DNA from 3 places in the Nonomuraea sp. NPDC059194 genome. Region 1 is predicted to be linked to each of the others. Evidence: riboswitches for the same ligand, from Rfam matches in the RefSeq annotation. Region 1 holds a riboswitch; each other region holds the start of a gene.
The links. Region 1 has a riboswitch for thiamine pyrophosphate ahead of thiO (glycine oxidase ThiO). Riboswitches for the same ligand answer to the same signal wherever they lie in the genome.
Positions count from the first base shown of each region.

Region 2: another riboswitch for thiamine pyrophosphate. It lies ahead of ACFXJ8_RS42830 (purine-cytosine permease family protein); the one in region 1 lies ahead of thiO (glycine oxidase ThiO).
Region 3: another riboswitch for thiamine pyrophosphate. It lies ahead of thiC (phosphomethylpyrimidine synthase ThiC); the one in region 1 lies ahead of thiO (glycine oxidase ThiO).

Region 1 covers NZ_JBHZBH010000002.1:193,760-198,127, reverse strand. The annotation lists gene thiS (sulfur carrier protein ThiS) at 1-128, opposite strand, end outside; gene thiO (glycine oxidase ThiO) at 128-1,264, opposite strand; TPP riboswitch at 1,253-1,368, opposite strand; gene ACFXJ8_RS03620 (NAD(P)/FAD-dependent oxidoreductase) at 1,426-2,595, shown strand; gene ACFXJ8_RS03615 (Rv2175c family DNA-binding protein) at 2,626-3,000, shown strand; gene thiE (thiamine phosphate synthase) at 2,978-3,607, shown strand; gene ACFXJ8_RS03605 (polyprenyl synthetase family protein) at 3,648-4,368, opposite strand, start outside.
Region 2 covers NZ_JBHZBH010000076.1:1,359-5,726, reverse strand. The annotation lists gene ACFXJ8_RS42835 (methylated-DNA--[protein]-cysteine S-methyltransferase) at 23-565, shown strand; gene ACFXJ8_RS42830 (purine-cytosine permease family protein) at 562-1,902, opposite strand; TPP riboswitch at 1,892-2,002, opposite strand; gene ACFXJ8_RS42825 (right-handed parallel beta-helix repeat-containing protein) at 2,441-3,478, shown strand; gene ACFXJ8_RS42820 (DUF6247 family protein) at 4,171-4,368, opposite strand, start outside.
Region 3 covers NZ_JBHZBH010000009.1:27,693-32,060, reverse strand. The annotation lists gene thiC (phosphomethylpyrimidine synthase ThiC) at 1-1,483, opposite strand, end outside; TPP riboswitch at 1,476-1,587, opposite strand; gene ACFXJ8_RS14225 (CDP-alcohol phosphatidyltransferase family protein) at 1,679-2,308, shown strand; gene ACFXJ8_RS14220 (sugar phosphate nucleotidyltransferase) at 2,313-4,368, shown strand, end outside.

The sequences.
Region 1 (4,368 bases):
CTGGTGACCACCTCGTCGTTGACCGCCACGGCGACGCCGGTGGTCTGCGCCGTCAGCCGCTGGACGGCCTGGGCGACCGTGGTGCCGTCGGGCACCTCGTGCGCGGCCCCGTTGATCGTCACGTGCATCAGATACTTCCTTGTCCGACTGTCGAGAACCGCTGCGGCGAGCACAGGGCGGCGAGCTCGCCCTCCTCGCCGTCGAGGAGCGCGGTGGTGAGCGGGGCCATGAGGACGCCGCCCCTGAAATGTCCGGTCGCGACGGTGAGGCCGGGGCCGTACGGGCCGATGAGCGGCAGGTTGTCGGGGGTGCCGGGCCGTAGCCCCGCCACGACGTCGGCGACCTGCAGCTCGGTGATGCCGGGGACCAGCTCCCTGGCGTCGCGCAGCAGCTCGTACAGGCCGCCGGCCGTCACGTGGGTGTCGAACCCCAGCTCCTCCTGGGTGGCGCCGACGACGAGCTCGCCGTCTCCGCGCGGCACGAGGTAGATGGGCGAGCCGTGGACCATGCCGCGCACGCACCTGCCGAGCAGGGGAGAGGGCGAGCGCAGGCGCATGATCTGGCCCTTGACGGGGCGGACGGGCAGGTCGGCCAGCCCGCCGCTCCACGCGCCCGCCGCCAGTACGACCCGCTCGCCGAGCACGACCTCGCCCTCGGCGGAGCCACCCACGCCGCCAGAATCGCCCGCGCCACCGGGGGCCAGCCGTACGCCCACCACGGCCGAGCCGTCGCGGACAAGCTCGGCCACGCGTCGCCGTACCACTGGGACACCGGCCTTCTCCAGCGCGGCCAGCAGGGCCGCGGTGACGCGCCTGGGGTCCACCCACGCGTCGCCCTCGGCCAGCACGCCGCCCCTGACCGACGGCGCCAGCATCGGCTCCAGGCGGCGGCACTCGCGCCCGGTCAGCCGCCGCACCGGCAGCCCCAGCTTGTCCATGAACGCGGCCAGCTCCTCCAGCGCCGCCAGGTCGTCGGCGCCGAAGGCGAGGTCCATCGTGCCCTGGGTGCGGAAGTCGAGCGGGTGGCCGCTGTCGGCCTCCAGCTCGGCGGCGAACGCGGGCCAGCGCCGCAGCGCCGCCAGCCCCAGCCTGAGCAGCGGCTCCTCGGTGTAGGAGACCTCGCTGACCGGCGCCAGCATGCCGGCCGCCGCGTGCGAGGCGCCGGAGGCGGGGGCCGGGTCGATCACCGTGACTCGCGCGCCCGAGCGGGCCAGCCGCCAGGCGACGGACAGGCCCACCACGCCGCCGCCCACGATCAGATCCATCTCGCTCCCTTCGCCGGCATGATCCGGATCAGGTGTCTTGCGGTCGAAGGCCCGTCGAAGCCTTCCTCTCAGCCCGGTACGGCCGGACTCCCGCGCGTCTTCCGCCATCCAGCCTACTCACCGCCCGGACCCTGGTCGTCAGCGGTGGATTGGTTAAGGTCATGAACGTGAATCACGTTGTGGTTGTGGGCGCGGGACTGGCAGGCGTACGCAGCGTCGAGGCTCTGAGGTCTCGCGGCTTCGACGGCAGGATCACGCTGATCGGGGAGGAGCCGCACCGGCCCTACGACCGCCCGCCCCTGTCGAAGGCCGTGCTGCTCGGCACCGCCGACTCCAGCTTCGTCGACTCCGACCTCGACGCCATGCGGGTGGAGCACCGGCCGGGGGTGTCGGCCAAGGGGCTGCGCGACGGCGTGGTGGAGACCACCGAGGGCGAGATCGCCTACGACGGCCTGGTCATCGCCACGGGCGCCGAGCCGATCAGGCTGCACGGCGAGGGCCGCCAGCACGTGCTGCGCACCCTCGACGACGCCCTGTCCCTGCGCGCCCGCCTGGTCCCCGACGCCAAGGTCACGATCGTCGGTGCGAGCTGGATCGGCGCCGAGGTGGCCACCGCCGCGCGCAGGGCGGGCTGCGAGATCACCGTGATCGAGGCCGGGCCCGCCCCGCTCGCCCATGTGGTCGGCCGCGAGGTCGGCGCCGACACCATCCCCTGGTACGAGGGCATGGACCTGCGGCTCGACACCATGGTCGCCTCCGTGGACGAGGGCGGCGTCACACTGGTCGACGGCGGTTTCGTCGAGTCCGACGTGGTGGTCTCGGGCATCGGCGTCCGCCCTGCCGTCGAGTGGCTGGCGGGCTCCGACATCGACCTGCACAACGGCGTCGTCACCGACGAGCACCTGCGCGCCTCCCTGCCGAACGTCGTCGCCGTCGGCGACTGCGCCGCGTGGTGGTCGCGCCGCTTCCGCACCAGGCTGCGCGTGGAGCACTGGGACACCGCGCTCAACGCCCCCGAGGTCGCCGTGGCGACGCTGCTCGGCGAGGATGCCGTGTACGATCCGGTCCCGTACTTCTGGTCGGAGCAGTTCGGCCACATGGTGCAGTACGCGGGCCACCACGCGGGCGCCCGCCTGCTCCGCCGCGGCGATCCCACGGCTGCCAAGTGGTCGGTGTGCTGGTTGACAGACGAAGACAGGCTGGCGGGGGTGCTGACCGTCAACAGGCCCCGCGACCTCGTCCAGGGGCGCAGGATCATCGAGTCAGGACAGCGTCTCGACCCCCTCAGGCTGGAAAATCCCGAGGTCGCGATACGTGACTGCGTAGTTTGAAGATGGATGCGATGTGGTAGTGGTGGATTCGTGACGCTTTCTGTTGCACAGATAGACCGGGAGACAGACCAGCTCGTCGGCGAGTGGCTGACGCTCCCCGAAGTGGCCGACCGCCTCGATCTGACGATCGGGCGGGCCAAGCAGCTCCTGAAGGACCACAAGCTCCTCGGCGTACGGCGGGGCTCGGGCGGCCCGCAGGTGCCGGCGGTGTTCCTCGACGGCAACGAGGTGGTGAAGGGCCTGGCGGGCACGCTCACGCTGCTGCTCGACGCGGGCTACGACGACGCCGAGTCGCTGCGCTGGCTGTTCACCCCCGACGAGTCGCTGCCCGGCTCGCCCATCGACGCGATCAAGGCAGGTCGCCATACCGAGGTCAAGCGGCGTGCCCAAGCGCTCGGTTTCTGAGGCGAGGCTCTACCTCTGCACCGACGGCAGGAGGAAACGCGGCGACCTGGCCGACTTCCTCGACGCGGTGCTGAGCAACGGCGTCGACATCGTCCAGCTCAGGGAGAAGGGCCTGGAGGCGCGCGAGGAGCTCGCGCTCCTGGAGGTCTTCCGCGACGCGTGCGACCGCCATGGCAAGCTCATGGCGGTCAACGACCGGGCCGACATCGCCTTCGCGGCCCGCCCCGACATCCTCCACCTGGGCCAGGACGACCTGCCCGTGAGCGTCGCGCGAGAGATCCTCGGCGACGACATCCTCATCGGCAGGTCCACCCATTCGACTGCGGAGGCCTCGGCCGCCGCCGTCGAGGAGGGCGTCGACTACTACTGCTGCGGTCCGATCTGGCCCACCCCGACCAAGCCAGGACGGCCGGCGCCAGGCCCCGACCTGCTCAGGCACGCGGCCGCGCTCGGCGACCGTCCGTGGTTCGGCATCGGCGGCATCGACCTCGACAACCTTGAAGAGGTCAGGTCGTACGGCGTGCGCCGCGTCGTGGTGGTCAGGGCGATCACCGAGGCCGACGACCCAGGGGCGGCGGCCGCCGAGTTCGCCAAACGGCTGGCGTAACGGCTCTGTCGACGGCGGCCACCCCCGGGGCGAGCGGCTCTCAGGTCTTGCGGGTGGTGGCTGCCACCGCCAGCTCGGCCAGCGCGGCGCGGGCCTCGGCGGTGATCGGCGCGTCGTCGAGCGAGGTCAGCGCCTCCTCCAGGTAGGCGCCGATCATCTTCTCGCACGCCTCGAGCGCGCCGCTGCCCTCGATGATGCCGCGCAGCTTGGCCACCCCCTCCGCGTCGAGGTCGGGGTCGCCGAGCAGGCGGCGCACGGTCGCGGCGTCATCAGGGGTCGCCGCGGCCAGGGTGCGGGCGATGAGCATCGTGCGCTTGCCCTCGCGCAGGTCGTCGCCGGCCGGCTTGCCGGTCTCCACCGGGTCGCCGAACACGCCGAGGATGTCGTCGCGCAGCTGGAAGGCGATGCCGACGCGGTTGCCGTACTCGACGCACAGTTCGTCGATCCACGGCGCGCCGCCGCCCGCGGCGAGCGTCAGGCCGAGCCGCAGCGGCTGCTCCACCGAGTACTTGCCGCTCTTGTAGAGCGCCACCCGAAGCGCCGACTCGAAGGTGTTCTCGCCGTGGGCCTGCTCCAGCAGGTCGAGGTACTGCCCGCACATCAGCTCGGTGCGCATGTGATCGTGGAAGGGCTGGGTGACGGCCAGGTTGGGCAGGCCGCACGAGCGCCACATCTCGCCCGACCAGATCAGCAGCAGGTTGCCCAGCAGGATCGCCGCGCCCTCGCCGAACTGCTCGGCCGAGCCGTACCAGCCGCTCTTG
Region 2 (4,368 bases), on a different contig from region 1:
TCCGTCCGATACGCTGCGGGCTATGTCGGCTGGCGAGCTCGATGCCCTGCTGAGGGTAACCTCACCCACCTACCGCCCCGAGCGACCGCCGGATGTCGCCATCGGCACCTACGACGGCGCGGTGGGCAGGCTGGTGCTCGCGATGACCGGCAAGGGCGTCGTCGCCTGCAGCTTCGACGACGAGCACGCGGTCTTCGAGCGGATCTCGCGGGTGATCGGGGGGCTCGTGGGCCCCGATCCGCGCCGCCTCGACCCGGTGCGGCGCGAGCTCGACGCCTACTTCTCCAGGCGCCTGCGCGCCTTCACCGTCCCCGTCGACCTGCAGCTGGCCACGCCGTTCGGGCGCGCCCTGCTGCAGATGACGATGGCCGTGCCGTACGGCACCGGCACCACCACCGGCGACCTGGCGGCCCGCATCGGACGGCCACAGGCGCTCCGCGCGGTCGGCAGCGCGATCAACGGCAACCCGGTGTGCGTGATCGTGCCCTGCCACCGGGTCGCCGATCGCGACGGGTATCCCGGCGGGCCCACCGCGCTCGAACGCCTGCTGCGGGTCGAGCGCTAGCGCCGCCGTACCCGGCCGATGACCAGGGTGAGCAGGCCCGCGACCACAAACGCGCCCAGGGCCGCGCTCATCCACGGCTGGCGGGTGAAGCCGAGCGCCGCGCGGGCGCCGTCCCAGATCTCCGCCCACCACGGGATCGTGGACGGCGCCGCCAGCAGCCACCACGCGCAGAAGCCGAGCGCCCACGGGATGGTCATGAGCCATCTTGAGGGGGCGTTCTCGCCGGTGTTCCAGGTCTTGGCGCTGCCGAGCAGGAAGTAGTCGACCACGAGCACGCCGAGCATCGGGACGAAGACGGCGCCGATGATGCTGAGGAAGGCGCTGTAGGAGTTGACGTCGACCAGGAGCGCCACGCCGACCGTCAGCACGCCGATCGCCACCGAGAACAGCCGCCGGTCGACGCGCGGCATGAGGTTCTGCAGCGACATGGCGACCGAGTAGACGTTCGCGAACGACTGGTCGGTCTCGCGCAGCACCAGGATGCCGAAGAACAGCGCGCCCAGCGGGGCTGCGACGAACGGGCCGAAGACCGCCGTCGGGTCGCCCAGCACGGCGTCGTGCCCGGCGATCGCGACCGCGTAGACGCCGATGGCCAGGCACGCGACCTGCGCGACCGTGTAGCCGCCGACCACGCCGGTGAAGGCGGCCGAGCTGCTGCGCGAGTGCCTGGCGAAGTCGGCGGCCAGCGGCACCCACGAGACCGACAGCGCGATCACGAAGTCGACGGCGGGGGCGAAGGCGTCCCACGAGCCGCCGGTCTGCGTGGGAGCGCTCTGCAGCAGCGTGACCGCGAACCAGACGGTCGAGATGATCACACCGACCGTGACGACCCGCCTGATCAGCCTGATCGCGCCGAGCGGGTAGATCGTCAGGCCCGTGGTGATCGCCCCCGCGACGACCACCCAGACGGCGTACGGCACGGCGTCACCGAAGATCGCCTGGGCGCCCACGGAGATGACCCACAGCTCGAACGCGCCCCATCCGAGCATCTGGATGATGTTGAGCACGGTCGGGACGTAGGACAGCTTGGCCCCGAACAGGCCTCTGAGCAGCACCATCGCGGGCTGGCCGGTCTGGGCGCCGGGGATGGCGGCCAGTCCGACCATGGCGGTGCCGATGAGACTGCCGACGATCGTCGCGGTGACCGCGGCGGTCATGGTCAGCGGGTTGTCGTCGAGGAGGGGGTTGATGAGGAAGAGGGCGAAGGAGAAGCCGAGAAGGCTGACCCCGAGGTTGGCCCAGAAGGCGCTCTGGTCGAGGACGCCCAATGTTTTCGGCGGGGCCTCGTCGAGGGTCAGAGGTACTTCGGCATGCTTCGGGTCGACGACATGCGTCATCACACGCTCCCTACGCCGGCATTACCCGGACAGGTTCATGCGGTCGGCAACGGCAGTTGCCCTCTCAGCCCGGTTGCCCCGAGCTCCCGCGGTTTGGACTTGTGGGTGCGGCCGGGATCTGCCCAGCTCGCGCCCCAATGATGCACCATTTGTCCGCGTTCAACCACCCCCGCGAAGGCGCCCCCTCCGAAGCGCGGCCGGGACGCCCGGCTCAGGACGACGGTGACGGGCTCGACGCGCGGACCTGAGCCACAAAACCCACCATTAACCACTAAAAGAATTAATCGCCCCTAATCCCTGGAAATCCCACAAAGCGCGACGGCCGCATCGCCCCGCTTAGTCGAAATGAGCAGGTTGGTAGCGATTGGGTCTTATTTTGGTTGAGTTCCTTTGTTGCCGGTGAGGCCCGTCGGCGCACGGGTAACAACGCAGCGATCAAGCACAGGAATGGATCGCTGTGCGGAACAGTTCGCGGGGGGACTAAGAAATGAAGAAGCGATTTCGGTCGCGGCTGACAGCTCTGGGGTGTGCTGTCGGCATGGCCGCAGGACTCGTGGCAGGGGCGCAGGGTACGGCGCATGCGGCGACCATCTTCGTGCCGTGTTTCGGGCCAAATGGCGGCGGGGCTGGACTGGTGAATGCCATCAACACTGCCAACCTCAATGCAGGCGCGGACACCATTGTCCTCTCGCCGCTGTGCCCGTACACCCTCAACAACGTCAACAACAACACCAATGGCCCGAACGGCCTGCCGGCGGTCAGCACCGAGATAACGATTACCGGCAACGGAGCCACGATTCAGCGTAACCCAGTCGGCACCCGTCCGAATTTCCGTGTCTTCCTCGTCAGCAGCGGCGGTGACCTCACGCTTACCGGCGTGACAGTACGCAACGGGCGTACGGCCTTCGGCGCCGGAATTCGCGTTGACGGAGGCGCCGCCTTGACGCTGAACAACAGCGTCATCCGCAACAACACCGCCAACGACCCCACCCCTGGAGGGCTAGCCTTCGGCGGCGGCATCTTCAATAACACCGGGTCGGTGACGATACGCAACAGCACCATCCGCGACAACACCGCAGTGGCCGAGATAGCCGCTGGCGCCGGCATCGCCAGCGGCGCGGGTTCTCTCACCCTGATCGACAGCACTGTACGCGGCAACGCCGCCACGGGTGGTGACGCCGCACAGGGCGGTGGAGTGTGGTCCATCTTCGGCAACACTCTGAACATCACCAGAGGCATCGTCACAGGAAACACGGTCGACGCTCCCGACGTTGCAGGCGCCGGGATCGTCGCCGCTGCGGGCGGAACAGCGCAGATCAACGGGGCCGTTGTGAGGGGCAACGTCGCGACCGCCTCCGGCGCCACCGGCCAGGCCCAAGGCGGCGGCATCTTCAACGGCGATCCGATGACGTTGCGCAACAGCGTCGTCACCGTCAACGTGGCCAGGGCCACCGGAGGTGGCACTGCCACCGGCGGCGGTGTCCTGAACGAGGGCGCGCTGACCCGGCAGTTCACCGCGATCGTGGCCAACGTCCCCGACAACTGCGTCAACAGCGGTTCCGGCACCGGTTGCTGACCTGAGCGCCCGGAAAGTCGTCGCTGGCCCACCCGGGAGACCGATTCACCCATGGCCCAGGCCAGGAACCCCACTGGCCTGGGCCGGCGAGCGAAACCCGACGGCTGGTCGTCGCGGGGACCTTCCCGGCCCCGGGAGGTTGTGGTGTGGCGGGTCGGCGAGAATGGGAGGCATGACCGTCTGAGCTTCCCCTCCTACACGGACGCCACCGACGAGGCCACATGCGAGGCACTGCGGATGCTCGGAGGTGCGCTGGACGGGCCACAGGATCGCGAGACACTCAAGAGCTGATACGGCGCTTCGCGTGCTTCCTGAGCCGTGCTCCGCACGGAAACCCGGCTCCCGCGTTGACTTGATCAATTGAGCTGGGCTTTCCCAGCTCGCGGCCCCCATGACGCACCATGCGCCCGCGTTCGGCCACCCTGGGGTGCTCAAGCTCCGATCAGAGCCACTGAACCCGCACGACGTACACCTCTCGTGTCCGTTCCATGACGAGGTACGTGATGAGGCCGCGTTCACCAAACGGCATGGTCAGCATGTTGGCATCGGGATTGCTCGGGTTCGATGAGCGGCCCGTCCACGGCGCCGTCTCCAGGAGGGTGAACAGTTCGGCGAGGTAGCCGAGTGCTTCATCTGGGAGCGCGTCGATCTGGTCTTGGGCGACGGGGTCGGGGTGGAAGGAGGGTATACACCTACAGCGCGACCCCGCGTTCGGTCAGCAGCTCACGCCAACTCTTGCCACCGCGTGGCAGATCCTCGCCACGAGCGGCAAGGGCTTGGGCATGCGCCACTCGCTCGTGCATCTGTTGACGCCCTGCCGGGTCCTGCGCCGAGTCGCACGCGATGAGCCACCACGTGTGAACGAAGTCGTTGAGCTTCGTCAGGTCGAG
Region 3 (4,368 bases), on a different contig from region 1:
CGGGGTCGAGCGAGAGGTCGAACTGGTCCTCCCACCGGAACTCGAACCGCGCGTCCGAGAGCGCGTCGTCCCACGCCTGCGCTCCCGGATGGCCCTTGGCCAGGTCGGCGGCGTGCGCGGCGATCTTGTAGGTGATGACGCCGGTCTTGACGTCGTCCTTGTTCGGCAGGCCGAGGTGCTCCTTGGGCGTGACGTAGCAGAGCATCGCCGTGCCGTACCAGCCGATCATGGCCGCGCCGATGCCCGAGGTGATGTGGTCGTAGCCGGGCGCGATGTCGGTGACCAGCGGTCCGAGGGTGTAGAAGGGGGCGTCGTCGCACAGCTCGCGCTGCAGGTCGACGTTCTCCTTGATCTTGTGCATCGGCACGTGACCGGGTCCCTCGATCATGACCTGGACGTCGTGCGCATGAGCGATCCTGGTCAGCTCGCCCAGCGTGCGCAGCTCGGCGAACTGTGCCTCGTCGTTGGCGTCGGCGATGGAGCCGGGCCGCAGCCCGTCGCCGAGGGAGAAGGCGACGTCGTAGGAGGCGAGGATCTCGCACATCTCCTCGAAGTTCTCGTACAGGAAGCTCTCGCGGTGATGCGCCAGGCACCACGCCGCCATGATCGAGCCGCCGCGCGAGACGATGCCGGTCTTGCGGCCCACGGTGAGCGGCACGTACGCCAGTCGTACGCCGGCGTGCACGGTGACGTAGTCGACGCCCTGCTCGCACTGCTCGATGAGGGTGTCGCGGTAGACCTCCCACGACAGGTCGGCGGCCACCCCGTTGACCTTCTCCAGCGCCTGGTAGAGGGGGACGGTGCCGATGGGGACGGGGGAGTTACGGATGATCCACTCGCGGGTGGTGTGGATGTCGCGGCCCGTCGACAGATCCATGACCGTGTCGGCGCCCCAGCGGATGGCCCAGGTCATCTTCTCCACCTCCTCCTCGACCGAGGAGGTGACGGCGGAGTTGCCGATGTTGGCGTTGATCTTGACGAGGAAGTTCCTGCCGATGATCATCGGCTCGCTCTCGGGGTGGTTGACGTTGGCGGGGATGATCGCCCTGCCCGCCGCCACCTCCGCGCGGACGAACTCAGGGTCCACGCCCTCCCTGACCGCGACGAACTCCATCTCCCTGGTCACCACGCCCCTGCGGGCGTAGGCGAGCTGGGTGACGGGCGCGCCCACCGCCCGCAGGGGGTCGCGGCGCGCGCCGGCGAACGCGTTGACGCTCGCGCGCTTCCACGCGCCCTGGTCGCGGTAGCCGTCGTCGACGGGCTGGGGCTGGCGGCCGCCGTACCTGGCCACGTCGCCGCGGTCGAGGATCCACTGCTCCCTGAGGGCGGCCAGGCCGCGGGTGACGTCGGTCTCCACGCTCCGGTCGGTGTAGGGGCCGGAGGTGTCGTAGACGGTGAAGGACGTGCCGTCGCTCAGCTCGATGCGGCGCATCGGAACCCGGAGGTCGCCCTGGTAGATCTTGGAAAAGCGCGCGTCACTCATCGCGCAAACTCCCTTCGCCGGCATTACCCGGAGCAGGTTCTGGCGGTCGGCGGCTGACAGCCGTCCTCTCAGCCCGGTCACACCGGGCTCCCGCGTTGGTCGGCGTAACCGTAACCCGATCACGGGGGTGCCGCGCAACCCCCGACCCGAAACCGTGCAGCGTGCGCAGGTCGGCGACGCAGTAGGGTCGCAAGCGTGAGCGAAACTTCCGCCCCTTCGTCAGCGGAGGACCGGATCTGGACGGTTCCCAACCTGCTGAGCTTCCTGCGGCTCCTCGGCGTGCCCGTGTTCCTTTGGCTGGTTCTGGGGCCCAAGGCGGACGGCTGGGCGATCGGGCTGCTCATGGTGGCAGGGTTCACCGACTGGCTCGACGGCAAGATCGCCCGCGCCTGGAACCAGACCAGCCGGCTGGGCCGCCTCATCGACCCGGCCGCCGACAAGCTCTACGTCTTCGCCACCCTGCTCGGCCTGGTGCTGCGGGAGGTGATCCCCTGGTGGCTCGTCGCGATCATCCTGGCACGGGAAGTCTTTGTCGGATGTTTCTTTCCCGTGCTCCGCAAATACGGCTACAAGGCACTGCCCGTGCATTTCCTTGGCAAAGCGGCCATGGCCAATCTGATGTACGCCTTCCCGCTGCTCTTCCTGGCTTCGCACACCGGCTCCTGGTATGCCGAAATCGCGAAGATTATCGGATGGGCGTTCGCCATTTGGGGAACGGGTCTGTACTGGTGGGCAGGCGTGTTGTATGTGGTACAGGTGCGCCGGCTCGTCACCGCTGCCAGGGGAGAGCTGCGCGATCCCGGGGAAACCGCGAAGAAGGAGTGATCGGGTGAAGGCGGTCGTCATGGCAGGTGGGGAGGGCACTCGGCTGCGGCCGATGACCGCGAACCAGCCCAAGCCCCTGCTCCCTGTGGTCAACCGCCCGATCATGGAACACGTGCTCCGGCTGCTGCGGAAACACGGCCTGACCGAAACCGTGGTCACGGTCCAGTTCCTGGCCGCGCTGGTGCGCAGCTACTTCGGCGACGGCGACGAGCTCGGCATGCGCCTGCACTACGCCACCGAAGATCTTCCCCTCGGTACGGCGGGCAGCGTCAAGAACGCCGCCGACAAACTCCGCGATGATCGCTTTCTGGTCATTTCCGGCGACGCCCTGACGGATATCGATTTATCCGACATGATCCGGTTTCACCGGGAGAATTCGGCCCTCGTCACCATCGGCCTGACGCGTGTCCCCAACCCGCTGGAGTTCGGGATCATCATCGTCGACGAGCACGGCAGGGTGCAGCGCTTCCTCGAGAAGCCCACCTGGGGCCAGGTCTTCTCCGACACGGTGAACACCGGCATCTACGTCATGGAGCCCGAAGTCCTCGATGACGTCCCCGCGGGAGAGGCCGTCGACTGGTCCTCCGACGTCTTCCCCCGCCTGCTCGAACGCGGCGCGCCCATCTACGGCTACGTCTCCGACTGCTACTGGGAGGACGTCGGCACCCACGAGAGCTACCTCAAGGCCCAGGCCGACGCGCTGACCGGCCGGGTCAGGCTCGACATCGGAGGGTTCGAGATGTCGCCCGGCGTCTGGGTGGGCGAGGGCGCCGAGGTCGACCCCGAGGCCGTCCTGAAGGGCCCGCTGCTCATCGGCGACTACGTCAAGATCGAGGCGGGCGCGCAGCTGCGCGAGTACACCGTGCTCGGCAGCAACGCCGTCGTGCGCGAAGGCGCCTTCCTGCACCGCGCGGTCGTCCACGACAACGTCTACATCGGCCCCGGCGCGCACCTGCGCGGCTGCGTCATCGGCAAGAACACCGACGTGATGACCGGCGCCCGCATCGAGGAGACCGCCGTCGTCGGCGACGAGTGCGTCATCGAGGCCGAGGCCTACGTCTCCAGCGGCGTCAAGGTCTACCCGTTCAAGACCATCGAGGCGGGCGCGGTCGTCAACACCAGCGTCATCTGGGAGTCGCGGGGCCAGCGCAGCCTGTTCGGCCCGCGCGGCGTCAGCGGCCTGGTCAACGTCGAGATCACCCCCGAGCTGTGCGTACGGCTGGCCAGCGCCTACGCCACCACCCTGAAGAAGGGCCAGCAGGTCATCACCTCGCGCGACTCCTCCCGCGCGGCCAGAGCGCTCAAACGCGCGGTGATCAGCGCGCTGACCGCGGGGGCCATCGACGTGCTCGACCTGGAGGCCATGCCGCTGCCCGTCGCGCGCTTCCACACCTCCCGCAGGCCCGCCGGCGGCGGCATCGCCCTGCGCACCACCTCAGGCGACCCGCAGAGCGTCGACATCGTCTTCATGGACGCCCACGGCGCCGACCTCACCCCCGCCGCCCAGCGCAAGCTGGAGCGCGTCTTCTCCCGCCAGGAGTTCCGCAGGGCCTTCCCCGGCGAGATCGCCGAGCTCAGCTTCCCCGCCAGGGCCGTCGAGGACTACGCCCAGGAACTGCTGCGCTGCGTCGACATGACCGGCGTCAACGACATGAAGGTGGTCGTCGACTGCGCGGGCGGCACCGCCTCGGTGGTCCTGCCCACCCTGCTCGGCCGCCTCGGCGTCGAGGTGCTGACCGTCAACGCCAGGCTCGACTCCGCCTCGCCCACCGAGACGCTCGCCGAACGCCGCCGCGACCTGCAACGCCTGTCGGAGCTCGTCGGCTCCTCCCGCGCCGCCTTCGGCGTCCGCTTCGACCCCGTCGGAGAGCGCATCGCCCTGGTCGACGAGATGGGCCAGCTCATCAGCGAGGAGCGGGCGCTGCTGGTGGTGCTCGACCTGGTCGCCGCCGAACGCCGCCGCGGCAGGGTGGCGCTGCCCGTCACCACGACCAGGGTGGCCGAGCAGGTGTGCCGCTTCCACGGCGTGCAGGTCGAGTGGACCTCCACCGCGCTCGACG